4 regions of the Arthrobacter sp. NPDC093139 genome follow, and region 4 is predicted to be linked to each of the others. Evidence: riboswitches for the same ligand, from Rfam matches in the RefSeq annotation. Region 4 holds a riboswitch; each other region holds the start of a gene.
What was found. Region 4 has a riboswitch for thiamine pyrophosphate ahead of thiC (phosphomethylpyrimidine synthase ThiC). Riboswitches for the same ligand answer to the same signal wherever they lie in the genome.

Region 1 (7,051 bases), on a different contig from region 4:
GAGCCTTCGCTCATGGACCAGATGCCGACGTCGAGCAGTATCCTTCCGCTGTCCGGCGCGAGGATTGAGGTGCTCCAGCCGCCGACGGCGGCCGCGACGATCAGTGGCCAGCCGCGCTGCCAGAGCAGCGTGAAGGTCAGCCCTGCCAGCGGGAACAACAGCAGTTCGCAGGCCAGCGCGACGGAGGCGGACATCCAGTCGATGGACAGCGCGAGCACCAGGGTGATGAGGAAAACGGCAACGAGTTTGGCCAGCGGGTTGGCGCGCGTCAGCAGGGCGCGGTTCCCGGCGATCGTCAGGGGGGCCCTCATGATGTCGCCGCCTTCGGTGTCCCGACGCCGGGCACACGGAGTTCCGGTGCGCCCAGTTTGAGCTCGGTGCCGCCCAGCACCTGGGTGAATTCCTGGTCGTGCGTCACGGAGACTACGGCGGTTCCGGCATCGAGCAGTTCGGAGAGGAAGGAGGCGAGTTCCGCCCAGGTGTTGGCGTCCTGGCCGAACGTCGGCTCGTCGAGGACCAGGACCTGCGGATGGGCCGCCAGGACGGTGGCCACCGAGAGCCGCCGCTTCTCCCCGCCCGAGAGCGTGTACGGGTTGGCGTCCACAAGACCCGTCAGGCGCAGCCTTTCGAGCAGTTCGTCCACCCGCTCTTCCCCGTGGCCCATGTGCCGCGGGCCAAACTGCAGCTCGTCCAAGACCCTGCCGGTGACGAACTGGTGCTCGGGTTCCTGGAAGACCGTGCCGATCCTGGCGATCAGCTGCTCGGCCCGCCATCTGTAGGGATCGATCCCCGTTCCTCGGCTCAGCTCCACGGTGGCCGACACCTTGCCCTCGACGGGAGGGATCAGGCCGGCGAGCGTCAGCGCGAATGTGGATTTACCGGCGCCATTGGCCCCCGTAATGGTCAAGGCTTCACCGGCGCGGACCTGCGCCGTGATGTCCCGCTGGATGGGCAGCGGAGGAACGGACTTGAAGCCGGGTCTCCGCGGACGCTCCCGGGAGACGCCCACGCCCTCGGCCGCCAGGAGCAGTTGGCCGGGCACGCGGCCCAGTTGGCCGGGCACCAGGTCAGACTGTCCGGAAACGGGTTCCGGCTGGCCCTCGCCGCCCGGGAAGCCGCCGTGCAACCGGCGCCGGGTGGACGGAACGTACCCCGGCACCCAGACCCCGGCGGCGATCAGCATCTCGCGGGCCTGCACCAGGACCTGGTCGGGGGCGCCGTCGATCAGCACGGCAGGTTGCGTGGCGGATCCCGGCTGCAGCACGATGATCCGGTCCACGAGGTCTTTCCACACCGCGACCCTGTGCTCCACCACCACCAGCGTCGCGCCGGTCTTGTCGAGGCAGCGGCCCACTGCGTCGCGGACTTCCAGGACGCCTGCCGGATCCAGGTTGGCGGTGGGTTCGTCCAGCAGGATGAGCCCGGGGCGCATCGCCAGGATGCCCGCCAGCGCGAGGCGCTGCTTCTGTCCCCCGGACAGGGCCGACGTCGGGTGGTCCAGCGGAAGGTGCGCGAGCCCGACGTCGTCCAGGGCCTCGTGCACGCGGCTCCAGATCGCGTCGCGGGGCACGGAGAGGTTTTCGGCGCCGAAGGCGACGTCGTCGCCGAGGCGGGAGAGGACCACCTGCGTTTCGGGGTCCTGCTGCATGAGCCCGGCGCGGCCTCGCTGGGCGCGCGGCGGTTCGCCGTCGATCAGGAGGCTGCCGCTTTCGTCCGCGTCGTCGCTGCCGGAGGGACCGCCGTCGTCCGCTGTGCTGCTGCCCGCCGTGGTGTCACCGAGCACGCCGGCGAGGGCGTGGAGCAGGGTGGACTTGCCGGCGCCTGAAGGCCCCAGGAGCAGCACCCGCTCCCCCGGGCGGATGTCCAGGTCAAGGGCGTTGACCGCGGGTTTCGTGCGGCCGGCGTGGCGCCAGCCCCAGCCGCGGGCGGTGACCGCGGCGGGGCGGACACCGCCGTCGTGGTGTCCGGGCATCAGTTGAAGACGGGCTCCGTGGCTGCCTTGCGGGACGCGAACGAGCTCAGCACGCCGGTCTTGGCGAGGCCGCGCGTAGCGATCCAGGACAGCGCACCGGCGATGATGGCGCCCGAGATGGCGGTGAAGATGACGTAGGCCAGCTTGTCTCCGGCCGCGTAGGCGATGTTCCAGCCCCACGGAGCGAAGGAATCGTTCAGGCCGCAGAACAGCCCCGCACCCGCGCCGGCCAGCAGCGAAACGGGCAGGTTGAACTTCTTGTACCGGAACGCTGCGAAGACGAGTTCCGCACCGAGGCCCTGCAGGAGGCCGGAAATCAGCACCGTGGTGCCGTACTGGGATCCCATGATTAGTTCACCGGTGGCGGCCACGGTTTCGCAGAACAGTGCCGCGCCGGGCTTGCGGATGATGAGCATGCCGAGCACCGCCGGGATCATCCAGCCGCCGGCGTAGAGGCCGGTGAGCGGCGGATAGACCGCGTTGATGGGAGCGGAGATGAGGTTGGCGCCCTGGGACCACGCCCAGAAAATCACGCCGCCGGCGACGGCGATCAGTGCCGCCACAACGATGTCGGCCACGCGCCAGTTGTAACCGGTCTTCTTGATTGCTGCAGTTGTCATGATGGTCCTCCTGAGGATCAGGAGGGGAAAGCGCTCCCCGGCTGCGGGCGGTGGGTTGCCTGCTGCCGGACACTCTGAGAACTCGACTCCCTTGCGCCGGTACTAGCCGGATCAGGTTCGAGGGTCTGCGGCTGTCCGCACTCTCAGCGCCCTTCCGCGGTTCCCTGGCAATGCCAGTGAGGTCCGACGGCGGCGCTCCCCTGTCGTAATAAATCTGCCCTTATGGGCTGATCCAGTTTACACCGGGACCGCCTTGACAGCCCGGCGCTTCAGTCACATTCCGGGAAGTACGGCGGCGTCCGCCAGAGGAGGGGAGGAGAGCCGTCATCGTACCGGAGTACATTGGGGCCATGACGCATGACGATTCCGGCAGCCGCGCCGTGCCCGCCTTCGACCCTGACTCTCCGGATGAGCAGCCGGCAGGCGCCTTGGAAGCCCTGATTGAGCGGATTGAGGGGGAAGTAGCCGAGCTGCAGTTGCCCAGGTTCAGCAAGGATGACGCCCTGACACTCGGCCTCCAGTTGGTGGAAATGGGCAAGCAAAGCAATCTCCCGATAGCCATCGACATCACAAAGGGGGACCAGGTCCTCTTCCACGTGGCGCTCGAGGGGGCCACGCCGGACAACGAGGGCTGGGTGCGGGCCAAGCAGCGGACGGCGGCCCGCTACGAGGAGCCGTCTTTGCTGGTGGGCCTGCGCGGCCGGCTTGGCGGAGGCCGGATCGAGGACAATGCGTGGTTCGACCAGTCAACCTACGCTGCCCACGGCGGGGCCTTCCCCGTGTACGTGCGCGGGGTGGGAGCTGTAGCAGTCGTCACCGTTTCCGGGCTGCCACAGATGGAGGACCACGACCTCGTGGTCCAGGCGCTGCGGGAAATCCACGGCTCCATACGGCTAGGCTAGGGAAAGACCAGTATTCATGACGCAGGGAGTCCCGGAATGAGTTTCTTCATCAAGTTGCTTGGCACTGGCATCAGCCTGCTTGCAGGGTACGCCGGCACCAAGGCCGTGGATACCATTTGGGAAAAGGTCACCGGGCGGAAGCCCCCCAAGGGCGACAAGGACGACGTCCCCACGACGCTGCGCACAGCCCTGACGTTCGCCCTCATTTCCGCGTCCGTGAGCGCGGTAATCCAGGTGCTGGCAAACCGCGGCACGCAGCGGGCCATCACCCGCTTCGCCAAGACCCAGGACATCGTCTAGCCCACACTGCGTTTGCTTCGCAAATTCTTGCCCAGTCTTGCCCGAACTCTGCATCCAACCGATGCAAACCTTGATCGTGGCCGCGCATCGTTGACTCAACAGACAACGAAAACCTCGACTGCGAAAGTGATGATGATCAAAGTGGCGACGAAGGCAGAAAAAGCGAACTACCGCTACAGCGACTTCTACTGCTTCATGTCGCTTGCTGACTTCACCACCTACATCTCACGTGATGATGGCGACGGAGATGGTTGCTTTTCAATCAGCGGCAGCAGCGAGCTTGCTCTCTAGGAAAGCTCGCTGCGGCCGCCGGCCCTGGTCCGTCAACTGTTCCTCTGTGGAACCAGGTCCAGCGGAGGGTACGCCGGGAGCGGCAATAGGGAGTAGCCTGACCGCAAGGCGGGAAGCGGTGCAGCTCCCGTACGCGCTGCATCGTCCTGCCGTGCCTTCATCGGCTACCGGGAGCAGGAATGATGGACGTTCCTCCACTGATATGGGTGCTGACCGTCGCGGGCATCGTTGCGCTGCTGGCCTTTGACTTCTTTGTCCACGTCCGCCGTGCCCACATTCCCACCCTGCAGGAAGCGGTCATCTGGTCATCCGTCTATGTGGGGATCGCACTCTGCTTCGGGTCCGGAATTTTCGCTTTCGGAGGGGCATCCCCCGGCGCAGAATATTTCGCCGGCTACCTGACCGAGAAGGCTTTGTCAGTGGACAACCTGTTTGTCTTCCTGGTGATCATGAACAGCTTTGGCGTGCCGCGCGAAGACCAGCAAAAAGTGCTGCTGTTCGGAATAGCGTTCGCCTTGGCCGCACGCACTGTCTTCATTCTTCTGGGGGCCGCGCTCATTAACACCTTCGCGTGGGTCTTTTACCTTTTCGCACTGATTCTGCTGATTACCGCAGGCAACATGCTTAGACCCGACCGCTCGGAGGAAAAGTCCGCCGACAACATCATGATCCGGATGACCCAACGGCTGTTTCACACCGCGGACTACTACGACCGCGACAAGCTGCTCACGTTGCAGGACGGCAAACAGACACTGACGCCGATGCTGCTCGTGATGGTGGCCATCGCCGGGACCGACATTCTCTTCGCGCTGGACTCGATCCCGGCCATTTTTGGCCTGACCGAGGACGTCTTCATCGTGTTCACGGCAAACGCGTTCGCGCTCCTGGGCCTTCGCCAGCTGTACTTCCTGATCGACGGCCTCCTGAACCGCCTCATTTTCCTCTCCTACGGCCTGGCGCTGATCCTGGGGTTCATCGGCGTGAAACTTTTGCTCCATGCCCTCCACGAAAACAACGTGCCGTTCATCAATGACGGCGACCCAGTACCGGTAGTCGAGTTCGATACAGCGCTCTCGCTCACAGTGATTATTGCCGTGCTGGGCCTCACAGTTCTCGCATCGCTGATCAGTCCCCGGGGGAAGGCTCAAGCGGTCGTGTCCGCTGCCCGCCGCGATGTCATCAACTACCTCGACCCTGATTACACGAATGATCTCGGGGAACGGAGCCGGATCTTCGCGAAGCTGGTCGCGGAAGAACAACAGATACGCAGGTTCGGCCCCAAACACCGGCGGCAGGCAAAAGACGAGAAGGAACTGATGGACCTGATAGCCCGGGCCCACCGACAACATGATGGGAAGGAGGGCCGCTCCGACGGTTCCGACGAGCGCGGCAGTTCCGACAAGGGCGGCGGTTGAGCCTTGGAGCCCTTGCTGCCTTTGCTACCTTGCGATCATGACGTTGCAATGTGCGTGGGTCAGAACGGTGGCCAGGGTTCCGGGATGGCCTTCACGCTTGGGCGCCCCCAACACCAGCAGTTCCGCATCAGTCCCCGCGTCGACCAGCGCAGCGGCCACGGAATGGCCGGAGAGAAGTTCCTCCGAAACGGCCAGGCCGGGATCGAGCCCCTGCACGTGGAGCATGGCATTACGCAGAACATCCCTGCCGTGAAACTGCGAGGGGGCATGGCGTCCCCAAGCCGGCATCGGCGGATCCACGTGAACGATCCGCAGCTTCGTCTGCAAGGTCTGTGCCACACTGACTGCCCGCTCCAGGACCTTGCTGCTCCTCAGATGCCCGTCCACGCAGGCGATCACCGGTTTTCCTTCCGCACGCTCGGCGCGGACCACCACTACAGGGCCGGGACACATGCCGGCCAGGCCGACGGACACCGAGCCCACAAGTTTTCCAAGGAAGCCGCCCAGCCCGCGGTTCCCGACCACCAGCAGGTCCGCAGCCGGGGATTCCTTGCGCAGGACATCCGCGGGCAGGCCGGCAACCATCCGCGGTTCTATGTGCAGATCGGGCGAGATGCCGCGGGCAAGCTCCACGCCTTCGGAAAGAATGGCCTCGGCTGCGTGCCGTAACCCGCTGTCGGCAACTCCCTTCACCGGCCCCACGTCGTGGGTGAACATGGGCCAAATCCACGCGTGTATGATCCGCAGGACGGCCTGCGATGCCATCGCGTACTCCGCGGCCCACCGCAGGGCCAGCTTGGACTGGTCCGAGCCGTCATAGCCAACTGCCACTGTCTTGCCCATTGTTACCGGCCCCCTGACTACCCCCGCCAGCTCACCCGGACCCGCAGAATGCCTCGGTCCCAATCGCTGGTCCTACTGAATTTAACGCCCCGATGCCCCCGGATCTTCCCGGCGTGAGGGCGTCGGCAGGTCCAGATTCTGTGGAAGCGGGATGGCAGGCCCGACCGTTCCTGCCGCCCCGTCCACTGTCACGGCATCGCCGGTGCGGAGGCGGGTGGTGGCGTCCGGGACGCCCACCACGGCGGGAATGCCGTACTCGCGGGCAACGACTGGCCCGTGCGAGATCACTCCGCCCATCTCCATGACCAGGGCTCCGGCTGTCAGGAAGAGCGGCGTCCAGCCCGGATCCGTGGAGGGCGCCACCAGGATTTCCCCGGGTTCCAGATGCGCGCCGACGGGGTCCAGGATGACACGCACTGTGCCGGTGGCGGTGCCGGCTGAGGCGGGCGTGCCTGCCAGGATTCCCTCTGCTCGGGGCCCCGCAGTCGGCGCGAAGGCAGCTTCGACGTCTGTCCCGTCGGAGAGGAGTAACCGGGGAATGTGCCGGCGGCGCAGTTCCAGATCGTAGTGCCGCCGGCGGCCGCCCACGATGCCGGACAGATCTGCACCCCGCAGCCCCACACGAAGTTCGTCGAAGGTGAGGAAGAAAACGTCCTCGGGGGCCGCAATTCGCCCCGCCCCCGCAAGGTCCTTGCCCACCTCGGCGAG
Region 2 (7,051 bases), on a different contig from region 4:
CGGCTGTCCTCCACGCCGTCCATCAGCTCGCGGCAGATGACGGCGGCGGCGGGCGTCAGCAGGACCCCGTGCCGGAAGAACCCGGTGGCGATGATCAGCCCGGGCACCACTGCGTCGGGCCCCTGATCGCCGCCGGAAGCTTCGGAGCCGGCGGCGGGTTTAAATCCGGCCGCGGGTTTGGAACGGGCGCCAGATTTGGATCCGGCGGCAACACGGCCCAGCAGGGGGGCGTTGTCCGGCGTTCCCGGCCGCGCCCGTGCCGTCGCCTCGAGCAGCTCCAGTTCGGCTACCGCGGGCACCAGCACCTGGGCATCCCTGAGCAGCTGGTAGACACCGCCGGCGCTGGGCGCGGCCTGTCCGTCCTCCCGCTGGGTGGCGCCAATAACCACAGTGCCGTCCTGCCGTGGAACAAGGTAGACGGGGATTCCGCGGACCATGCCCCGGACGGTAGCAGTCAGCAGCGGACGGAGCCGGTCCGGAACCTTGAGCCTGAGAATATCGCCGTACACCGATCGCAGGGGCAGATTCAGTCCCTCCGGCAGCCCGTCCAACGAGGCGGCCCCGAGACCGTTTGCCACCACAGTTTCAGCGGCCAGCACGCCGCCGCCGCCTGCAAGCCGGACACCCGTGACCCGTCCGCCGTCCTGTCCGTTGTCCTGGCCCCTGTCGTCCTGGCCCCTGTCCCAGAGCAGACCTACCGCGTTGTCACGGACCGCGTAGCCGTTCTCGGCGCCGGCCACGGCAGTCCGCGAGCCGGGTTCATGGCAGGCCAAGGCAGCTGCAATACTCGCCACCAGCTTCCGAGGATCCACCTGATGGTCCGCCGGGATGTCCAGCGCGCAGGAAATGCCGGGGCTCAGCAGCGGCTCCCGCAGCCGCGCCTCACGGATGGTCAGCGGGTCGACTGCCAGACCGGCGGCCAGCTGAACTTCACGCAGGTCCATCAGTGCGCGGCGGTCGGCAGGGTCCGCGCCCACAGCGATGGTCGGCGTCGCCAGATACCCCGTGTCGCGGCAGGCACCGTCACCGGTGAGCGCCGCCGCGAAGTCGGGCCACCGGGCCGAGGATTCGAGCATGAGCTCCAGGAGTTCCTCCTCCTGGTAATGCAGCTCGCTGACAGGGGCCAGCATCCCCGCGGCAGCCCAGCTCGCGCCTGTCCCGGGCTCCTTGTCGATGAGGACCACGGACCGTCCGGAGCGTCTCGCCTCCCAGGCGATCCCGTGGCCGATCACACCGCCGCCAATCACAGCCACATCGGCGTGGATCAGCGATACGGCAGAATTGTTCCCGCCGGTTCCAAGATTCATGGAAATCCTTCCCTACGCCGGTACTAACCGGATCAGGTCAAGCGGTCGGCTCTTACGCCCTCTCAGCCCTGCGCCTTTTGTGACAGCTGCAGCGGGCTCCCGCGGTACCAGCCCAGTTTAGAGGAACTAGGCTGGTTGCCATGACCGTGCCTGACATCCATGAAGCCCGCCTGTACCTTTGCACCGATGCCCGTAAGGAGCGCGGCGACTTCGCCGATTTCGTCGATGCGGCCTTTGCCGGTGGAGTGGACATCATCCAGCTGAGGGACAAAACCATCGAGGCGGCGGAAGAACTCGAACTCCTGGCAGTACTGCGCCAGGCCGCTTCCCGGCATGGCCGGCTCTGGGCCGTCAATGACCGGGCGGACATCGCTTCGCTGGCGGAGGCTCCGGTCTTTCACATCGGCCAGAAGGACCTGCCGCTGCCCTCGGCACGGAAGCTGCTGGACGACTCAGCGGCGATCGGGCTTTCCACCCACTCCCCCGACCAGATTGATGCCGCCATCGCGGCCGCACAGGCACCGCAGGGCCCTGACTACTTCTGCGTCGGACCGGTGTGGGCCACCCCCACCAAACCCGGGAGGGCCGCCGTCGGACTTGATCTCGTCCGGTATGCGGCCGGAGCTGTCGGCAGTGCCGGCGGGGAAAGCGGCCGGAGTGTTCCGTGGTTCGCCATCGGCGGGATCGATCTCAGCAACGTGGAACAGGTGGTCGCGGCGGGCGCAGAGCGCATCGTGGTGGTCCGGGCCATCACCGAGGCACCGGACCCGGCGGCCGCCGCGGCGGAACTGATTGCTGCCCTGGACGCCGGAACAGCCGGTACCGAGGGAGCGGACGCCGAGGATCGCCAGTCGTCGTCCTCTGCGCGGTCATGATCTGGCTATGCCACTAGAAGGGTCACTCTAGGCGGCCGTGAACTGTGCCCAGTCGGGAAAGGGGTCCGCGGGCAGAGGTGGGTCGAAGCTGGCGGGGTTGTCCGGCTCGGGGTTGTCCGGCTCGGGGTTGTCCGGCTCGGGGTTGTCCGGCTCGCGGTTGCCGGGCTCGAGGTTGCCGGGCTCGAGGTTGCCGGAGTCTGGGTTGTGGGGCCAGCGTGGGGGTTCCCGGTCCTGTTCTTCGCTTGGATAGGACCGTCCCGTGGGTGAGATCCAGCCGGGCGGACTGTCACGGGTCGCCTCGACCGGCTGCCAGGGCGTGGTGTGTTTGAGGCGGTGGTGCTTCCGGCACGGCTGGCCAAGGTTGCTGATACCGGTCCCGCCGCCTGCGGACCAGGCCAGTAGATGATCCGCCTCGTTATCCAGGGACTGGTTGCTGCAGCCGGGAAACGGGCACCGGCCGTCCCGCAGCCGCAGCCATTGCCGCATCGCCTTCGGCACACGGTAGCTGCTCCGGCCGATCTCCAGCGGCGCCCCGTCACGCGGATCGGTCAGCACCCGCAGAAACGACCCGGCCCCGTTCGCGACAAGCCTGCGGGCCATGGACGCCGGGATCGGCCCGTACCCGTCCAGCGCGGCCGGTTCCTCACCGGCCCCCAGCAGCGAGAACACCGGCACGGTGACCAGGACCTGCGCCGCGGGGGACGGGATACCCTCCGCCACACCGCCCAGCAGCCAGCAGGCGGTGACGTCCGCGCGCAGCTGCGCCAGGGTCCGGGATTCTCCAGGACCCTGCAGGGCGCGCCCGGCCTCGGTGGCCCGTGCCCAGATGCCCGCCGCGGTGTCCGCGGGCAAGTACACCGACAGCCACGCCATGCCGTCCCGGTCCGGCACGAACTCCATCCGCCGGTCCTTCACGCTCCTGCGGTGGCGGGCCTCGATGCCCACCGGATGGTGCCGCTCCCGCCAGGCACGCGCCCTGGCGCGGAACCTGCCCGGCACCAACTCCCCTGCCAGGCAACCCCGCGCACGCCCGGAAACACCCGTACCCGAAAGATCAGGATCCAGGACTCCTTGGCCCGGAAGATCAGGGCCCAGGGAGTCTGTTCCCAGGAAATGGGCTTCCAGGGCGGCCACAGCGGCAGGCTCCAGCCCTGAGGTTTCATCACACAGAACCCTGGCGTGCTGCCAGGAAATACTCCCTTCCTGCAGCGCGGCCAGCGTCAACGGCAGCCCGGTGGTCAGGGCGCGGGCCTCGGACAGCAGCGCACCGGCACCGCGTTCGCCCACCGTCAGCACACACGCAACCTCAGCGGTCACCGCCATCTCCTGGGCCGTGCGCTCCTGCGGCGAACCGGCCGGCGCCGCCAGCGCCTCGGCAGCAGCGGCGTACCCGGCCGCGAACTGAACCTTCAACGCGGCCACCCGGGCTTCCAACCTGCCAACCTCCGCCAGACCATCCAGACACGCCTCCGCCCAGTCCCGCACAGGATCAGCACCCGCAAACGGGCCAGCACCTGCCAGAGGGTCAGCACCGGCCAGAGGATCAGCACCCGTAAAAAGGTCAGCACCGCTCGAAGCCACGGTGCCGCCGCCGCGGCCGGCAACAGCAGCCAGCGCAGCGACAGAGGCCTCGATGCCCTCCAACGTGTCCCCGGCTGCCCTGCCATCCATTCCCACAGCATGACATCAGCCACCGACAAAAACGCCGCGATGGAATGCACCGACACATAGCCCGTGGCGCTCCTGCCGGAGCACCCAATTACGCCCTAGCCGCTCAGCCCAAGCTGCACCATCCGCTTGGAATGGTTTTCCGCGAGTTCCCTGGTGAGGCGTTGCACCAGTTCCCTGGCCGCGGCATGGTCCGCACCGCTGTCGGCTGCCGTGATCAGCTCGGTCAGGAAGGCGTGTTCGTAACCCACCCGCTGGGCCTGGGTGAGCGCTTCACCCAGGAGCCGCCGGCCCCATAACGCCAGGCGGGAGGCCAGCCGGGGGTCATCGGCCAGGGCCACCCGCAACCGCTCCCTCAGCACGGCCGTTGCTTCCTCGGTCGCCTGGATCTGCTGGATCAACTCCCGGGTCCCGGGATCCACATAGCGGGCCACGGCCTGGTAGAAATCGGCCGAGACCGTATCCACCACGTAGGCCTTCATCAGGGATTCGTACCAGTCGGCAGGCCGGGTCCGTTCATGGAAGTGGTCCACGGCGGCCTGGAACGGCACCATCGCGTCCTCGACATCCACGCCCATGTCCGCGAGCTTTTTGCTTACCAGCTCGTAATGCTGGAACTCGATGACGGCAATCCGGCCGAGCACGGCGCGGTCATGGAGTGTCGGGGAGTAGCGGGCGTCTGATGAGAGCCGTTCGAAGGCGGAAAGCTCCCCGTACGCCATCACACCGAACAGGTCAGCGACGAAACGATCGTAGTGAGCGGTGTCAGCCGAGGATGTGCCCATAACCCAAGACTAACTGCGGAAATCGGACTAACCTGATTTTCGTGCCACATCATCGCCTGTCCCCCAGCGTCCACGAACAGACCAACGCCCTGGCCGAGGCCCTGAGTGCGCTGCGGACGGAGCTGGAGCTTCCCGGGGAGTTCGCCGACCACGTACTGCGGGAGGCCGAAGCGGCCGTGGCGCGGCGGCGGCTCCCGGAGCTGGACCTGACCGGCGTCGAATTCCTGACCATCGATCCGCCGTCGTCCACGGACCTCGACCAGGCACTCTTCATTGAGCGGTCCGCAGACGGCTACCGGATCCTTTACGCCATCGCTGACGTGCCGTCCTTCGTAGTTCCCGGCGGTGCCCTCGACGCCGAAACCCGCCGCCGCGGCCAGACCTTCTACGCTCCGGACGGCCGCATCCCCCTGCACCCGGAGGTGATCAGCGAGAACGCTGGCAGCCTGCTCGCCGGCCAGCTGTGTTCGGCGTTCGTCTGGGAGTTCGACCTCGATGCGGCGGCCGAGGTTGTCTCCGTGCTGGTGCGTCGGGCCATGGTCCGCAGCCGGGCAAAGCTCAACTACAAGGGCGTCCAGGCAGAACTGGATGCCGGGACTGCCTCGCCCGTGCTGCAGCTCCTGCGCGAAGTGGGACTCAAGCGCGTGGAGCTCGAACGGGCCCGCGGCGGCGCCAGCCTGAACATGCCCGAGCAGGAGATCGTGCAGCTTCCCGACGGCGGCTACCGGATTGTGGCGGCGCCGCAGCTTCCGGTGGAGGACTGGAACGCCCAGATTTCCCTGATGACCGGCATGGCCGCCGCCTCGATGATGCTCGACGGCAAGGTGGGTATCCTCCGCACCATGCCGGCGCCGGACGAACGGTCCCTCGGCCACTTCCGGCGCCAGACGGCCGCCTTGGGGAAGCCGTGGGACGGAACGGTCAGTTACGGAGAGTACCTGCGCACGCTGGATCCCACCGACCACCGGCAGTTGGCCATCATGCATTCGGCCGGAATGCTCTTCCGCGGGGCCGGCTACACGTACTTTGACGGAACGGTGCCCGACGACGCCATCCAGTCCGCCATCGGCACGGCCTACGCCCACACCACGGCACCCCTGCGGCGGCTGATCGACCGCTTCGTCCTGGTCATCTGCGAGGCGCTGAGCAACAACCGCCCCGTGCCGGCGTGGGCGCGGGAAGCACTGCCGTCCCTGCCGGAGATCATGGCCGCCTCCGACCAACTGGCCGCCAAGATGGAGCGTCTGGCACTGGACACGGTGGAGGCGGCGCTGCTCATCAACCACATCGGCCAAGAGTTCGACGCCGTGGTGATCTCTGGGTCCAAACCCACTAAGAACAACGGCTCCGGCGGCAACAATGGCAACGGGAACGGCAAAGGCCCCAACGGCGGTGGCCCGTCCGGCATCGTCCAGATCGCCGAGCCTGCAGTCACCGCCCGCTGCGCCGGCGAAATGGAACCCGGTACCCGGGTGCGGGTCCGGCTGCTTTCCTCGGACATCGCCACACGCGACGTGCATCTCGAGCTGGTCGGCTGAGTCTGAGGCACAGGCTAGACTGAAGGGGTAGAAATGGATGCCCGGTCGTTGATTTCGTTTATTTTGAATCAACAAGCCCGCCCCTACGCGATCTTGAGACAGACCCGTTGGTCCCCAGTGCCAGCATTTAGATAGCCCGCGATCGGCTTCCACTGGAATTGCTTGCGCGCCTGAGTGTGCTCCGGATCGGCCCATCCGGCCGGCCGTTGAGCATGCGGCGCCAATGCCCAAATGAATAAGGAAACTCCACTGTGAGTGAATTGCATACCCACCAACTGCTCTCCGATGACTCCGGAACCGAGACCATTGAGCCGGAAGAGACCATCATCTCGGATGAGAAACCGCACGAGATCGCAGAGAAGTCCTTCTCGGACTACAACGTTCGCCCCGACATTGTCGAGTCCCTCGCCGACGCCGGCATCACCCATCCCTTCCCCATTCAGGCGATGACCCTGCCCGTGGCCCTGTCCGGCCACGACATCATCGGCCAGGCCAAGACGGGTACCGGCAAGACCCTCGGCTTCGGCATTCCCGCCCTGCAGCGCGTGGTGGGCCAGGACGACCCGGGCTTCGAGAAGCTGCCGGCCCAGGGCGCCCCGCAGGCGCTCGTGATCGTGCCGACCCGCGAACTCGCTGTACAGGTCGCCAACGATCTACAGACCGCTTCCCGGAAGCGCAACGCCCGCATCGCAACCATCTATGGCGGCCGTGCCTACGAGCCTCAGATCGAGGCGCTGCAGAAGGGCGTGGAAGTCGTCGTGGGTACGCCCGGACGCCTGATCGACCTCTACAAGCAGCGCCACCTGGTGCTGAAGAACGTCAAGATCGTTGTGCTGGACGAAGCCGATGAAATGCTGGACCTCGGCTTCCTGCCCGAC
Region 3 (7,051 bases), on a different contig from region 4:
AGGTTGGGGATGAGCGTCGTGAAAGGATAATCGGCGATCTTGGGCCTCGCGGCGGACATGGCGGCGATCAGGCTTGACTTGCCGGCGGACGGGAAGCCGACCAGGGCGATATCTGCGATGGACTTCAGTTCCAGCACGATGTCGCTGGACTCGCCCTCGATGCCGAGCAAAGCAAAGCCCGGCGCCCGGCGCTTCTGGGACGACAGCGCCGCATTGCCCAGTCCACCGAGCCCGCCGGCCGCGGCGATGAACTCGGTGCCTTCGCCGACGAGGTCCGCCAGGACCTCGCCGTCCTTGGTCTTGACGACCGTGCCGTCCGGGACCGGAAGGATCAGGGTTTCGCCGTTCTTGCCGCCACGCCAGTCGCCCATGCCGGGCCCGCCGTTGGTGGCATGCCGGTGCGGGGCGTGGTGGTAGTCCAGCAGCGTGGTGGTCTGGGAGTCCACGCGGAGGATGACGTCTCCGCCGTTGCCTCCGTTGCCGCCGTCGGGGCCGCCAAGCGGCTTGAACTTCTCACGGTGCACCGAGACACAGCCGTGGCCGCCGGTACCGCCGGATACGTGCAGTACTACCCGGTCTACAAAGCTCGCCACGGTGAATCTCCTCTGTGCTTAATCCGGACGTTCTGGACGCCCAAATTGATTGTAATGCGGTTAAAAGACCAGTGGAGCGGGCCATCATGGCCCGCTCCACCGGTTCAGATCCTGTTGTTACTCTGCAGCTGCAGCAGCAACGATGTTCACGACTCGACGGCCGCGGCGGGTGCCGAATTCGACAGCGCCTGCCTGCAGTGCGAACAGCGTGTCATCGCCACCGCGGCCAACGCCTGCACCGGGGTGGAAGTGGGTGCCACGCTGGCGGACGATGATTTCGCCTGCGGAAACTACCTGGCCGCCGAAGCGCTTGACGCCGAGGTACTGGGCGTTGGAGTCACGACCGTTGCGAGTGGAGCTCGCGCCTTTTTTATGTGCCATTTGGAATGCCTGCCTTTAAATTCTGGGGAATCTGCTGAAAACCTGAACAGTAACCAGAGGTTACTTGATACCGGTGATCTTGACCTTGGTCAGTTCCTGACGGTGACCCTGGCGCTTCTTGTAACCGGTCTTGTTCTTGAACTTCTGGATGACGATCTTCGGACCACGGAGGTCCTGGAGGATCTCAGCCGTAACAGTTACCTTGGCCAGGTCCGCAGCTGCGGATGTGACCTTGTCACCGTCTACCAGGAGCAGTGCGGGCAGCTCAATGGTGCTGCCGGCTCCACCGGCGACGCGGTTCAGGGTAACGAAGTCTCCAACGGAAACCTTCTCTTGGCGGCCGCCTGCGCGGACAATCGCGTACACCACTTGGGAACTCACTTCTCTCGACGTTTATTACTAAATTTGCGTGCGGAACCTGGGTCCAAAGGTGTTTGGTCCGGCTCTCGCTGTGCCTCAACGCCGTGGATTCCCCGGGGGAATCCGTGAGCTATCCCCGGAACAATGCCGTTTGGAATTCCAAAAGGACCGTTCCCGGGGTCATAACCCAAGTGTTGGCGTAAGCACCGAAGATCTAGAATACGCTAATTTCGTCTTCGGCCGCAAATGAGGCTGGTTTCGGCGGGTTGTCCGTGATAACCACCACAGGGCTGTTGCACCGACCTGCCGTCACCGTGCGCGTTTATCTTACCGGCTCCTGCGCCGGAGACCGTTCAGCTGTGGAGCCGCGGCGCGTCGAAAAAATCGACCTCGTAGCGGCAGGACTGCCTGAATGCCGTCAGCATCAGGCTGCGTTCCGCGTCGGACGCCGCGCGGCCCGCGGCGTCGGTGATGGCGATGGCCTGCCGGGTGGCCTCTGCAAAGCCCTCGTCGGCGTAGGTGCGCAACCACTCAGCGTACGGGTGTCCTTCGGGGGCGCCGGCTGCGAGGAATTCGGAGTGCAGGGTCTCCCCGACTTCGGCGTAAAGCCAGAAGCACGGGAGCACCGCGGCTACCAGCACGGCATAGCTCCCCGAGGCAGACGCCGCCACCAGGTGGTCCACATAAGCCTTGGTGACCGGCCCGAGGTCAGGCAGCACCATCCGGGTGCTGAGCCAGCTGCGGTGCAGCTCGGACTCCACTTCGAGGCACTGCTGCGCAGAACGGGCCCAGAAGAGCTGCTCGGCCTCGGTGGGAGCCAGCGCGCTGGCCCGTGCCAGGACGCGCGAGTATCCGTTGAGGTAGATGGCATCCTGTGCGAGGTAATAGGCGAACTCGCTTTCGGGAAGCGTGCCTTCAGCCAGCCCGCGGATAAAGCCCAGGCCGTAGATCGCGTCGAGATCCGCGGCGGCCTCCGCATGGAGCAGGTCGGCGAAACTGCCCTCAGCGCCAGCACCCGGGGACGCCAAGTGGTGGAAGTGGTGGACCGGCCCGTTGCCGTGTCCCACCTCAAGCTGCCCGGAGGAGCGGAGGGCCTCTTCCAGCCAGGGCTTGACGGTGCGGAGTGACTGTTCCCAGTCGCCCACACGGGCCTGCATAGTGGCCATCGCCGAGGACAGGGAGCATCCGGTCCCGTGGCTGTTGCGGGTCGGCACCCGCTGGCCGTCCACCACGACGACATCGGCCGACAGGGCGCCGCCCGTATTCACCAGGGCGTCGGGGCAGTCGGCACCGTCCAGGTGCCCCCCTTTGACGAGGACGGTGGCCCCCGTTTCGGCGGCCAGCCGTTTGCCCTGCTCCAGCGCGTCCGGCCAGGTGGAGGCCACCGGCTCCCCGAGCAGCATCGCAAGCTCGGCGAGGTTGGGCGTGATCAGGTCGGCCAGCGGCAGGAGTTCCTGCAGTGCCGCCTCGGCGGACTCCTGCAGAAGCCGGTCCCCGCTGGTTGCCACCATCACGGGATCAAGAACGACGACGCCGGGGCGCACCTTCTCCAGCCAGACCCGCACCGCGGCAATCACCTGTGCGTCGCCCAGCATGCCGATCTTTACGGCGTCCACGGCGATGTCGTCACTGATGGCGGTCAACTGTGCCGTCAGGAACTCGGCCGGGGGGAGATGGACGGCGCTGACGCCCCGGGTGTTCTGGGCGGTCAGTGCCGTGATGGCCGCCATTCCGTAGCCACCCGTGGCCGCGATGCTTTTCAGGTCCGCCTGGATGCCGGCTCCGCCGGACGGGTCCGAGCCGGCAATGGCCAGGACGCGGGGAATCCTGCGGATGGGCGGCACAGCCTCAGGCGTTGCAGGCTGGACAAGGTTCAGGGCAGATAGTGAAGACAAAGGAGACATCCCTTCGCCGGTGCTAACCGGTCAGGTTCAACGGGTTTGGATCTCAGCCGGCTCCGTGCGCGGCACCCCGTGTCAGTCCCCCAGCCTAGCGGTTTGCTGCCCTGCGGGCACTGCGTTGCAGTTTGCGACCGGCAGCCCCGCAATTGCCGGGGCAACAGCCCGCGGCCGCTCTGGCGCTGAAGCACAACGGGCCGGTGTCGCAGTTGCGGCACCGGCCCGTTGCATCAGATCAGCTTAAAGCGGGAACCCGTCCAGCTCAGAGCTCGGACGCAGGCACGCCGACGCCGAGAATGATCGGTTCGCTGGCAGGCTTCGGGGCAGCGGCGCTCCCTGAAACCGGCGCCTTGGCTTCGTGCGAGTGCCCGGCTGCTGATGCCGGGGCGGTCTCGTGGTGTTCCACGGACGTCTCATTGGCTGCGCCCTGAGCCCGGCTGGCACTGCGGTTGCGGCGCGGCCGGCGCGTGCGGGTCTGCACCGCCGAGTGGTCAGCGAACCGGTCGGCGTCGTGGTCCGCACCTGCCGGGGCAGGTCGCGTTCCGGCCGGCGCTGCCGGCTCGGCAGCAGGCGTCTCCCCCGCGGCAGGTGCGCGGTCCGCCGTCGGCTGCTCCTCAGCGGGAACGGCCGGCGCGCCGAGGTGCGCGAACGCCTCCTCCAGCCGGTCCAGCGTCAGGGCAGGAGTTTCGGAGGCCGGCTCGCCGGCGTGCTCGACGAAAGGAAGCACGACTTTCTCGCCGCCAAAGGTCAGCACGGCGCCGGGACGGCCTGAAACGCTCTCCGTCTCCGGGGTACGGTGCACCGCCGGGCTTTCCGGACCGGACGGCGCCGGGGCAGGGACGGAGCGCTGTGCTCCGGCGGACGCGGCCTGGTGCGCGGCGTCCTCATGGAGATGCGCTGCATGGGCCGCGGCCGCGATGTTGGCGAGTGCGGCCCGTGTCGCCTCAGCCTTGGCGTGGCGCTCAGCCTCCGACGGCTCATGGTGGACCGCGGCGGGTGCGGCGGGGCCCGTTTCCGCAGGAACCTGACCACCCTTGCCGCGCCGGCGGCTCTTGCGTTCGGTCCGCACGGCGGGCTGGTGCTCCGCCCGCGGAACGTGGTGCTCGGCCGCAACAACGTTCGCCCGCCGGTGTTCCACGGGCTCGTCGTGCGTCACCACGCCGCGGCCGGCGCATACCTCGCACTGTTCGCCAAAGACTTCCAGCAGGCCGGTGCCCATGCGCTTGCGGGTCATCTGGACGAGACCCAGTGAGGTCACTTCCGCCACCTGGTGCTTGGTGCGGTCGCGGCCCAGGCACTCCACCATACGGCGCAGCACGAGGTCACGGTTGGACTCCAGAACCATGTCGATGAAGTCGATCACGATGATTCCGCCGATGTCCCGCAGGCGCAGCTGGCGGACAACTTCCTCTGCCGCCTCCAGGTTGTTCTTCGTAACGGTTTCCTCGAGGTTGCCGCCGCTGCCGGTGAACTTGCCGGTGTTGACGTCCACCACGGTCATAGCCTCCGTGCGGTCAATGACTAGTGAACCGCCGGAGGGCAGGAACACCTTGCGGTCCAGGGCCTTGTGGATCTGCTCGTCAATGCGCCAGGCCGAGAAGATGTCCTGGTCCTTGGTCCACTTCTCAAGCCGCCCGACAAGGTCCGGGGCAACGTAGGTGACGTAGGCCTCGATCGTGTCCCAGGCTTCGTCGCCGGAGACGATCAGCTTGGAGAAATCCTCGTTGAAGACGTCGCGGACAACCTTGATGGTCAGGTCCGGTTCGCCGTACAGCAGCTCGGGAGCGAGGACCTTGGTGGACTTCGCCTGGCTTTCGATGCCCTCCCACTGCGCCCGGAGGCGGTTGATGTCATGCGTCAGCTCTTCCTCCGACGCGCCCTCGGCCGCTGTGCGGACGATGACGCCGGCATCCTCGGGCAGGCGGTCCTTGAGGATCCGCTTCAGGCGGTTGCGTTCGACGTCGGGCAGCTTGCGGGAGATGCCCGTCATGGAACCGCCGGGCACGTACACCAGGTAGCGCCCGGGCAGGGAGATCTGGCTTGTCAGGCGTGCACCCTTGTGGCCCACGGGGTCCTTGGTGACCTGGACGAGGACGGAGTCCCCCGACTTCAGGGCGTTCTCGATCCGGCGCTGCTTGCCCTCGAGGTTAACGGCTTCCCAGTTCACTTCACCGGCGTAGAGCACAGCATTGCGGCCGCGGCCGATATCAACGAAGGCCGCTTCCATCGACGGCAGGACGTTCTGGACCTTGCCCAGGTAGACGTTGCCGATCAGCGAGTCCTGCTGTGTCTTGGACACGAAGTGCTCGGCCAGCACGCCGTCCTCGAGGACACCGATCTGAATTCTGTCGTCGCGCTGGCGCACGATCATCTGCCGGTCCACTGATTCGCGGCGGGCCAGGAATTCGGCCTCGGTGATGACGGTGCGGCGGCGGCCGGTGTCGCGGGATTCACGGCGGCGCTGCTTCTTCGCTTCGAGCCTCGTGGAGCCCTTGACGCTGGTCACCCGGTTACTGACAACAGGCTCGCTGGGAACGCGCGGGGCCCGGACGCGGGTCACCGTGTTGGGGGGATCGTCGTCTCCCCCGCCGGTGAGCTCGAGGTCCTGGTCACCGCGGCGGCGGCGGCGCCGGCGGCGGGACGTCACACCTTCGTCGCCCTGGCCCACGGTCTCTTCGTCTGCATCCTCGGACGCGTCTGCGCCCTCGGTGTCGGCTCCGGAATCGTCGCGCTCCGAGACGTCACGGTCAGCGCGATTCCGCCCCCGGCGGCCGCGGCTGCGGCGGCGGCGGCGTCCGCCCTCGTCCTCCTGCTCGTCCTCGCCGCCTTCGGCCTCGGTGTCCTCCGCGGCGGGAGTGGCAGCCGGGCGGATCACGGTGTTGAGGTCGGGCGCCTGGAAGATGATCGACGTGACCGATGCCGGCTCCAGGAAGAGGGATCCTGCCGGAGCGGCCGGCGACGGCTCCTCCTCGGTCTCGGCTGCATCCTCGGCGCCTTCAGCTTCGGCGGCCTGCGCGGCGGCTGTCTCCGCCTGGATTTTTGCGACCGGCGTTTCTTCGACCCGAGTTTCCACGGCAGAAGTTTCAGCAGGGGACCCGGCCGCTGCGGCTTCGGCGGCTTCTGCGGAGGCGGGCGCCGCTGACGCGGGCGCTGCCTGCTCCTCAGTGGCGGGCTGTTCGGTGGCGAGCTCCGCAGTCTGGGGCTCTGCGGTCTTGGGCTTGGCAACGCGGCGGCGGCGCGCTGGCTTCGCTTCAGGTTCTCCGGCCGGCTCGGCACTGGCGGGCTCGACGGCGGCCGCTTCAGCGGGTGCCCCGGCGGCTGCCTCGGCGGGTGCCCCGGCGGCTGCCTCGGCGCCCGCCTCTTCGGCGAACGCGGGGAGCGGCTCGTCCGCGGCCTTCTTGCGGGAACGCGTGCGACGCACCGGGGCTTTGGCCTCCGCAACGGCAGCTTCCACCGCCGTCACTTCAGAATGCGCTGCATCCACGGGTTCCGACACTACGGACTCAGCCGACAGCGCGGGCTCGCCGAGGACAGGCTCCTGCAGCGCCGGTTCCGGCAGCGACGCCTGGGTCTCGGATTCCTTTACCTTCGGCGCTGCCTTGCGCCGTGTGCGGGTGGCCTTCTTGGGAGCTTCCGCTTCCCCGCTGGCGGCCGGATCTTCGTTAACGGCGTTTACCTGGTCATTATCCATATGTGGCGACACTCCTGCCCCTGACATGCCGCCACATCCGGCACCCGTTGGGGCACATATTGTCAAAACCCGCAGGCGTTGACAGAAGTCAATTGGATACCCTCAGGTTCGCACCGGCAGTGGGGTGC
Region 4 (7,051 bases):
CTGCCACGGGGCCTTCCAGACCGGCCAGCAGGGAAGCCAGCGGACCGTCGGCCGTGACATCGAGCTGGTGGTAAACGGTGGATTCTTCGAGCGCAGCGAGGGCTTTTTTCCCGGTGTCATCGGCCGTGCCGGAGGCGTCGGCGAAGGCAGTGTGGACGCGGTCCCGCCACTGCTCCTGCCGCCACGGATCGGAGCCTGCCCCTGCGAGCCGAAGGCCGTCCGCCCGGCCGGTGGCCACCAGGCGGGCCAGCCCCGGGAGCAGGAGCCGTCCTGTCAGGTCACCGGAAGCACCGAGGATGAGCAGGGTTTTTACAGTTGTTTGGCTCGTCACTGTGCCAGCATGCCATCTTGGAGGCCCGTCTTGGTACCCTAGATAGTCGAGTCCCGTCGTCGACGCAGCTGGCAACAGCAGCCGAGACGCTGGTGTGCCGCAGGGCAGCCATCCGTACATCCACTGAAAGAAGTGCACGGCGCGTGTTCAATTCACTCTCTGACCGGTTGACAGCAACCTTCAAGAATCTCCGTGGCAAGGGCCGCCTCACCGAGGCAGATGTCGACGCCACAGTCCGTGAGATCCGGCGTGCCCTGCTGGACGCCGACGTTGCCGTGCCCGTGGTCCGTGAATTCACCGGCCAGGTCCGTGAACGCGCGCTCGGCGCCGAGGTCTCCGGTGCACTGAACCCCAGCCAGCAGATCGTGAAGATCGTCAACGAGGAACTCGTTGAAATCCTCGGCGGCGAGACCCGGCGCATCCGGCTGGCCAAGACCGGGCCCACGATCATCATGCTCGCCGGCCTCCAGGGCGCGGGCAAGACCACCCTAGCGGGCAAGCTCGCCAAATGGCTGAAGGGGCAGGGCCACAGCCCCATCCTCGTGGCGTGCGACCTCCAACGCCCCAATGCCGTGACCCAGCTGCAGGTCGTCGGCAAGCGCGCCGGCGTTCCCGTCTTCGCCCCGCACCCCGGCGCCACGTCCGAGCTGGAGCACCCCGCCGGCGATCCGGTCGCCGTCGCCCGCGCCGGTGTCGAAGAGGCCCGCCAGAAGCTGCACGACGTCGTCATCGTCGACACCGCCGGACGTCTCGGCGTCGACGCCGACATGATGGAACAGGCGCGCCAGATCCGCCGGGCCATCGTCCCCAACGAAGTCCTCTTCGTGATCGACGCCATGATTGGCCAGGACGCCGTGAACACGGCAATGGCCTTCGATGAGGGCGTTAACTTCACCGGCGTCGTGCTGTCAAAGCTCGACGGCGATGCACGCGGCGGTGCCGCGCTGTCCGTTGCGTCGGTCACCGGAAAGCCCGTGATGTTCGCGTCCACCGGCGAGGGCGTGGACGACTTCGAAATGTTCCATCCGGACCGCATGGCGTCCCGCATCCTCGACATGGGCGACATCCTGACCCTGATCGAGCAGGCCGAGAAGTCCTGGGACAAGGACGAAGCTGCCCGGATGGCGAAGAAGTTCGCCGACCAGGAAGACTTCACCCTGGACGACTTCCTGGCGCAGATGCAGCAGATCCGCAACATGGGCTCCATGAAGAAAATGCTCATGATGATGCCCGGTGCCCAGAACATCCGCCAGCAGCTGGAGCAGTTCGACGAACGCGAAATCGACCGCGTCGAGGCGATCGTCCGTTCCATGACCCCGCACGAGCGGCTGGCACCCAAGATCATCAACGGTTCACGCCGCGCCCGCATCGCCAAGGGTTCCGGCGTGACCGTCTCCGAAGTCAACGGCCTGCTCGAGCGCTTTGGCCAGGCCCAGAAGATGATGAAGAAGATGGCCCAGGGCGGCGGAATGCCGGGAATGCCCGGAATGCCGGGCATGGGCGGCGGGCCCCGCAAGGGTGCCAAGAGCGCACCCAAGAAGAAGGCCCGCTCGGGTAACCCCGCCAAGGCAGCGCAGGAGCTCCGGGAGGCGGAGGCCCGGCGCGCCAACGCAGCCAAGGCCCTGCCCACGGGTGCGTCCTTCGGCCAGCAGGGCGGCGACTTCGATCCGTCCCAGCTGAACCTTCCCAAGGGCTTCGACAAGTTCCTCGGCAAGTAGCGGAACCATGTCTGCCTGCTCGGATGCCGGACCGCTGCCATAAGGTTGGGTCATGTTTAAGCAGCGGGTAGTGTTCGTCCACGGCGCGGGGAGTTTCGGCTCCGCCGCCTGGCCGCGCCAGCACGGCATGGCCCTGCAGTATGACGCCCTCTTCCTGCGGCGCCACGGGTTCGATGCCGAAGCCGATCCGCTGGAAACAGACTTCGCGGAAGACGCGCGGATCGTGCTGCGGTCGCTGGCAGATGATGGCCGGGGCGCCGCCGGTGGCCACATAGTGGCCCATGCCCAGGGCGCGATCGCGGCGATGATGGCCGCCGTGGAACGGCCGGACCTCGTGTTCTCGCTGACCCTCGTGGAGCCGGCCTGCCTGTCGCTGACTGCCGAATTGCCCGCCACGGCAGCCCACCGGGCGCTGATGGAGCCCCTTTTCGAGGTCCGGCACCAGCTCGGCGACGACGACTATGAGCGGGAGTATCTGCGGCGCGCCTTCGCCGCGGAAGGCCACGGTCCAAGCACCCCGGAGGCCCCGCGCGCCGCGAGGCGGTTGCGGCTGCAGGCACCTCCCTGGCATGCACCGCTGCAGATCGTCCCTGGCGTTCCCACGCTGGTCCTCACGGGCGGCTGGGAGCCCCTCTATGAGGAGATCGCCGGGTACCTGCGGGAAACCGGTGCCCTGCACCGCATCGCAGCAGGCGGACACCGGCCCCACGACTCCGCGGAAGGCGACCGTCTTATCCGGTCATTCATTGCCGAGGTCAGCCGGCGGCAGCAGCCGCGGGCGTCCTGACCAACGTTCCTTACCCGCACGGAGTGCGCCGCAGGTCCGGTCCGGCGGGCCCCCAATGCCTGCCGGACCGGACCCGATAGGGTGGGCCGCTACTGGCGGGCGGACTCGGGAAGCTTCAGCTCCGGCAGGTAAACCTTCCCGCCGGCGGCCAGGAACTCCTGGCTCTTCTCCCGCATCCCTTCGGCCATCTCGGCCAGCGCCGCCTGTGCTTCCGCGGAGCCGTATTCGTTGCGGATGTCCTGGCTGATGCGCATGGAGCAGAACTTGGGCCCGCACATGGAGCAGAAATGCGCGGTCTTGGCCGGTTCTGCCGGCAGCGTCTCGTCGTGGAAGGCCTCAGCGGTCACCGGGTCCAGGGACAGGGCGAACTGGTCCCGCCACCGGAATTCGAAGCGCGCCTTGGACAGGGCATCGTCCCTCTCATTCGCTCCCGGGTGGCCCTTGGCGAGGTCGGCGGCATGGGCGGCGATCTTGTACGTGATCACGCCCGTCTTGACGTCGTCCTTGTTCGGCAGGCCCAGGTGTTCCTTGGGCGTCACGTAGCAGAGCATGGCGGTGCCGTAGCGGGCGATTTCCGTGGCGCCGATGGCCGAGGTGATGTGGTCGTAGCCTGGTGCCACGTCCGTGACGAGCGGGCCCAGGGTGTAGAACGGAGCGCCCTTGCACAGCTCCTGCTGGCGCTCAACGTTCTCCCGCACGAGGTGGAACGGGATATGGCCGGGACCTTCGACCATGACCTGCACGTCGTATTCCCAGGCCCGCTGGGTCAGCTCGGCCAGCGTGTCGAGCTCGGCGAACTGGGCGGCGTCGTTGGCGTCCGCGGTGGCGCCGGGGCGCAGGCCGTCTCCGAGGGAGAAGGCGACGTCGTACTTCGCGAAGATCTCGCACAGCTCGTCAAAGTGCGTGTACAGGAAGTTCTCCTGGTGGTGCGCCAGGCACCAGCCCGCCATGATCGAGCCGCCGCGGGACACGATGCCGGTCACCCGGTTGGCCGTCAGGGGGACGTAGCGCAGCAGGACCCCGGCGTGGATGGTCATATAGTCCACACCCTGCTCGCACTGCTCGATCACGGTGTCACGGAAAATCTCCCAGGTGAGGGCGTTCGCCTCACCGTTGACCTTCTCCAGCGCCTGGTAGATGGGAACCGTGCCGATGGGGACGGGCGAGTTGCGGATCAGCCACTCGCGGGTGGTGTGGATGTCATCGCCGGTGGAGAGATCCATGACGGTGTCCGCACCCCACTGGGTGGCCCACTGCAGCTTGTCCACCTCTTCGGCAATGGAACTTGTCACGGCCGAGTTGCCGATGTTGGCGTTGATCTTCACCAGGAATGACTTGCCGATGATCATGGGCTCGGACTCGGGGTGGTTGATGTTGTTCGGGATGATGGCGCGCCCGGCCGCCAGTTCGCTGCGGACCAGCTCAACGTCGCAGTTCTCCCGGAGTGCCACGAACCGCATCTCGGGGGTGATGATGCCCTGCCGGGCATAGTGCATCTGCGTGACCGTCTTTCCGCCGACGGCGCGGCGCGGCACCGGCTGCGCGCCCTTCCACTCCGCGGACGCGGCGCCGCGGCGCACGGCCGACCGGCCGTCGTCGAGCAGGTTCCGTTCCCTGCCGCTGTAGGGCTCAGTGTCGCCGCGGGCTTCAATCCATTCCGCGCGGAACGGCGCGAGGCCCACCACGGGATCGCTGCCGGGTCCGGCTGTCCGGTACACCCGCAACGGCTCGTTCTGCTCCCCGCTGGGTGACGGCTCCAGGGCAATTTCCGTGACCGGAACGCGGAGGCCGTCGCCCTCGATGTACGCCAGCGAATGCGACTTCAGGGACTGGGTGATATCCGCACCGGATGCTGCTTCCTTTTGGCCAGCTTCTATTTGGGCAGGGATCAGCTCTGTTTTCTGGGTACTCATGTACTGCTCACTTCCTTCGCCGGCATTACCCGGACAGGTTCAACGGTCGCAGGCCGCGCTAGCCCGATCTCAGCCCCTGCAGGGGCACCCGTGTGGTCGTAGACGAAGCTACCACAGGGCGGCTGGCCGGTGCCCGTCCACGCCTGATATGACAGGCTGGATCCATGGCGCGCATCATCGAATTCTCCGGCACAGTGCTCACCGGCCCGGACCAGGACCGGACCGGTCTGTGGGCCGTGGACGGCAAACTGACCTTTCAGCGTCCGGGCCGCATTCCTGACGTGATCCTCGACGGCTGGGTGCTGCCCGGCTTCGTTGACGCGCATTGCCACATCGGGCTGGGGCCAACCGGCGCCGTGGACGACGACGTGGCCTACGCCCAGGCGATGACCGACCGCGATGCCGGCACCCTGCTTGTGCGGGACGCGGGAGTGGTCAGTGACACCCGCTGGCTGCAGCGGCGCCCTGAAGCGCCGAAGATCATCCGTGCCGGACGGCACATTGCCCGGAGCCGACGGTACCTGAGGAACTTCGCCGTCGAGGTTGAGCCGGAGGACCTGGTGGAGGCAGTCCGGAAGCAGGCGCGTTCCGGGGACGGCTGGATCAAGCTGGTGGGGGACTGGATCGACCGAGACGCCGGCGACCTTGCGCCCTCGTTCCCGGACGAGGCTGTCCGGGACGCGGTCAGCGCGGCGCATGATGAGGGCGCAAGGGTCACGGCACACTGCTTCGGCGAGGACGTCCTCGACCAGATGCTGGATGCGGGCATCGACTGCATTGAACACGCAACGGGGCTCCTGCCGCGGCACATCCCGCGGTTCGTGGAGCAGAACGTGCCGATCGTGCCGACACTGGTCAACATAGCGACGTTCCCGGACATCGCCGCCCGGGCCGAGTCCAAGTTTCCCCGCTACGCGGCCCATATGAGGGCGCTGTGGGAGCGCCGGAACGAGCGCGTCCGGGACGCGTACGAGGCCGGAGTGGAGATTTTTGCGGGCACTGATGCGGGCAGCGTGATCGGGCACGGCCGGATTGCGGACGAGATCCTGGCCCTCCACGGTGCGGGGCTCCCCGCCGCGGCCGCCTTGGATGCTGCCTGCTGGAGGGCCCGCCGGTGGCTGCGTGCGGACGGCCTGGACGAGGGCGCGAGCGCCGATGTTGTGGTGTGTGCGGAGGACCCGCGGGAAGTGCCGGAAACCATAGGGCAGCTCCGGGCAGTGGTGCTGCGGGGAAGTGTCGTCCGCTGGGAATAAATTGAAGCTTCAAGTAATTTAGATAGGTAGAGACCATCGAAATCCGGTGGCCAGGGAGTCGGGAGCATTCACATGACACCAGCAGCCAGCAGCCAGGATCTTCTTCCTGCCGATCTCACCATGGGCACCGTCATGCTCAAGGTCGGCGACATGAAGCTTATGACCGACTACTACCAGCGGGCGCTCGGCCTCAATGTCGTAGCCGAACAGGATGGCGGCCTCTACCTTGGGCGGCTCAGCACGCCCCTGGTCCATCTGGCTCCCGCCCCCGGACTGACCATTCCGGGACGCGGCGAAGCCGGCCTCTTCCACACCGCGCTCCTCTTCGATGACCAGGCAGCCCTGGCCGCCACCGTCGCCACCGCCGCCCAGTATGAGCCCCGGTCGTTCACAGGCAGCGCCGACCACCTCGTCAGTGAGGCCTTCTACTTCAGCGACCCTGAGGGGAACGGCATCGAGCTCTACTGGGACCGCCCCCGCGAGGCGTGGTCCTGGGACGGCAAGAATGTGGTCATGGACAGCCTCGCCCTGCCGCCGCAGAAGTACCTGCAGGACCACCTGACCGAGGACGCGCTGGAGGGCCAGCGCGGCACGGAAGCCGGCGTGGGGCACGTGCACCTGCAGGTGGGTGACGTCCAGTCTGCCCATGACTTCTACGTCGGGACCCTGGGATTCGAAAAGACCGCGGGCTGGCACGGGCAGGCCCTGTTCGTCTCGGCCGGTGGCTACCACCACCACATGGCCATGAACGTCTGGAACAGCCGCGGCGCCGGACCGCGCCGGGACACACTCGGGCTGGGCGAAGTCCTCATCGAAGTCCCGGCAGGGGACGACGTCGGCGCGCTCGCCGACCGCCTGAAGGCCGCCGGCGTTGCTGCCCACCACACGGGGGCGGAGCTGCGCTTCGAGGACCCGTGGCGCAACCGGATCCGCGTCGCCGTACGCTGAGCCTGTTCGCGATTCGGGGCGGGCCTGTGGGTTAGGCTGAACTCGAACATCCCCGCCGGCCTTCACCGCCGCCGGGTTCCCGCTATCGACGGAACGAGGAC

Region 1: another riboswitch for thiamine pyrophosphate. It lies ahead of ACIP90_RS14790 (ECF transporter S component); the one in region 4 lies ahead of thiC (phosphomethylpyrimidine synthase ThiC).
Region 2: another riboswitch for thiamine pyrophosphate. It lies ahead of ACIP90_RS09100 (FAD-dependent oxidoreductase); the one in region 4 lies ahead of thiC (phosphomethylpyrimidine synthase ThiC).
Region 3: another riboswitch for thiamine pyrophosphate. It lies ahead of thiD (bifunctional hydroxymethylpyrimidine kinase/phosphomethylpyrimidine kinase); the one in region 4 lies ahead of thiC (phosphomethylpyrimidine synthase ThiC).

What each region holds. Positions count from the first base shown of each region.
Region 1 is NZ_JBIVOO010000009.1:131,230-138,280, forward strand. It holds gene ACIP90_RS14780 (energy-coupling factor transporter transmembrane component T family protein) at 1-311, opposite strand, end outside; gene ACIP90_RS14785 (ABC transporter ATP-binding protein) at 308-1,972, opposite strand; gene ACIP90_RS14790 (ECF transporter S component) at 1,972-2,592, opposite strand; TPP riboswitch at 2,663-2,804, opposite strand; gene ACIP90_RS14795 (heme-degrading domain-containing protein) at 2,943-3,494, shown strand; gene ACIP90_RS14800 (DUF4235 domain-containing protein) at 3,531-3,794, shown strand; gene ACIP90_RS14805 (hypothetical protein) at 3,921-4,085, shown strand; gene ACIP90_RS14810 (TerC family protein) at 4,268-5,500, shown strand; gene ACIP90_RS14815 (universal stress protein) at 5,525-6,343, opposite strand; gene ACIP90_RS14820 (PEP/pyruvate-binding domain-containing protein) at 6,425-7,051, opposite strand, start outside.
Region 2 is NZ_JBIVOO010000004.1:267,520-274,570, forward strand. It holds gene ACIP90_RS09100 (FAD-dependent oxidoreductase) at 1-1,307, opposite strand, end outside; TPP riboswitch at 1,300-1,420, opposite strand; gene thiE (thiamine phosphate synthase) at 1,448-2,182, shown strand; gene ACIP90_RS09110 (DUF222 domain-containing protein) at 2,210-3,853, opposite strand; gene ACIP90_RS09115 (ferritin-like fold-containing protein) at 3,949-4,635, opposite strand; gene ACIP90_RS09120 (RNB domain-containing ribonuclease) at 4,677-6,173, shown strand; gene ACIP90_RS09125 (DEAD/DEAH box helicase) at 6,425-7,051, shown strand, end outside.
Region 3 is NZ_JBIVOO010000001.1:59,702-66,752, reverse strand. It holds gene obgE (GTPase ObgE) at 1-593, opposite strand, end outside; gene rpmA (50S ribosomal protein L27) at 711-974, opposite strand; gene rplU (50S ribosomal protein L21) at 1,035-1,343, opposite strand; gene thiD (bifunctional hydroxymethylpyrimidine kinase/phosphomethylpyrimidine kinase) at 1,688-3,238, opposite strand; TPP riboswitch at 3,221-3,318, opposite strand; gene ACIP90_RS00320 (Rne/Rng family ribonuclease) at 3,495-6,923, opposite strand.
Region 4 is NZ_JBIVOO010000020.1:17,631-24,681, reverse strand. It holds gene ACIP90_RS20440 (glucose-6-phosphate dehydrogenase) at 1-331, opposite strand, end outside; gene ffh (signal recognition particle protein) at 475-2,049, shown strand; gene ACIP90_RS20430 (alpha/beta fold hydrolase) at 2,102-2,836, shown strand; gene thiC (phosphomethylpyrimidine synthase ThiC) at 2,926-4,749, opposite strand; TPP riboswitch at 4,744-4,851, opposite strand; gene ACIP90_RS20420 (amidohydrolase family protein) at 4,914-6,002, shown strand; gene ACIP90_RS20415 (VOC family protein) at 6,075-6,950, shown strand.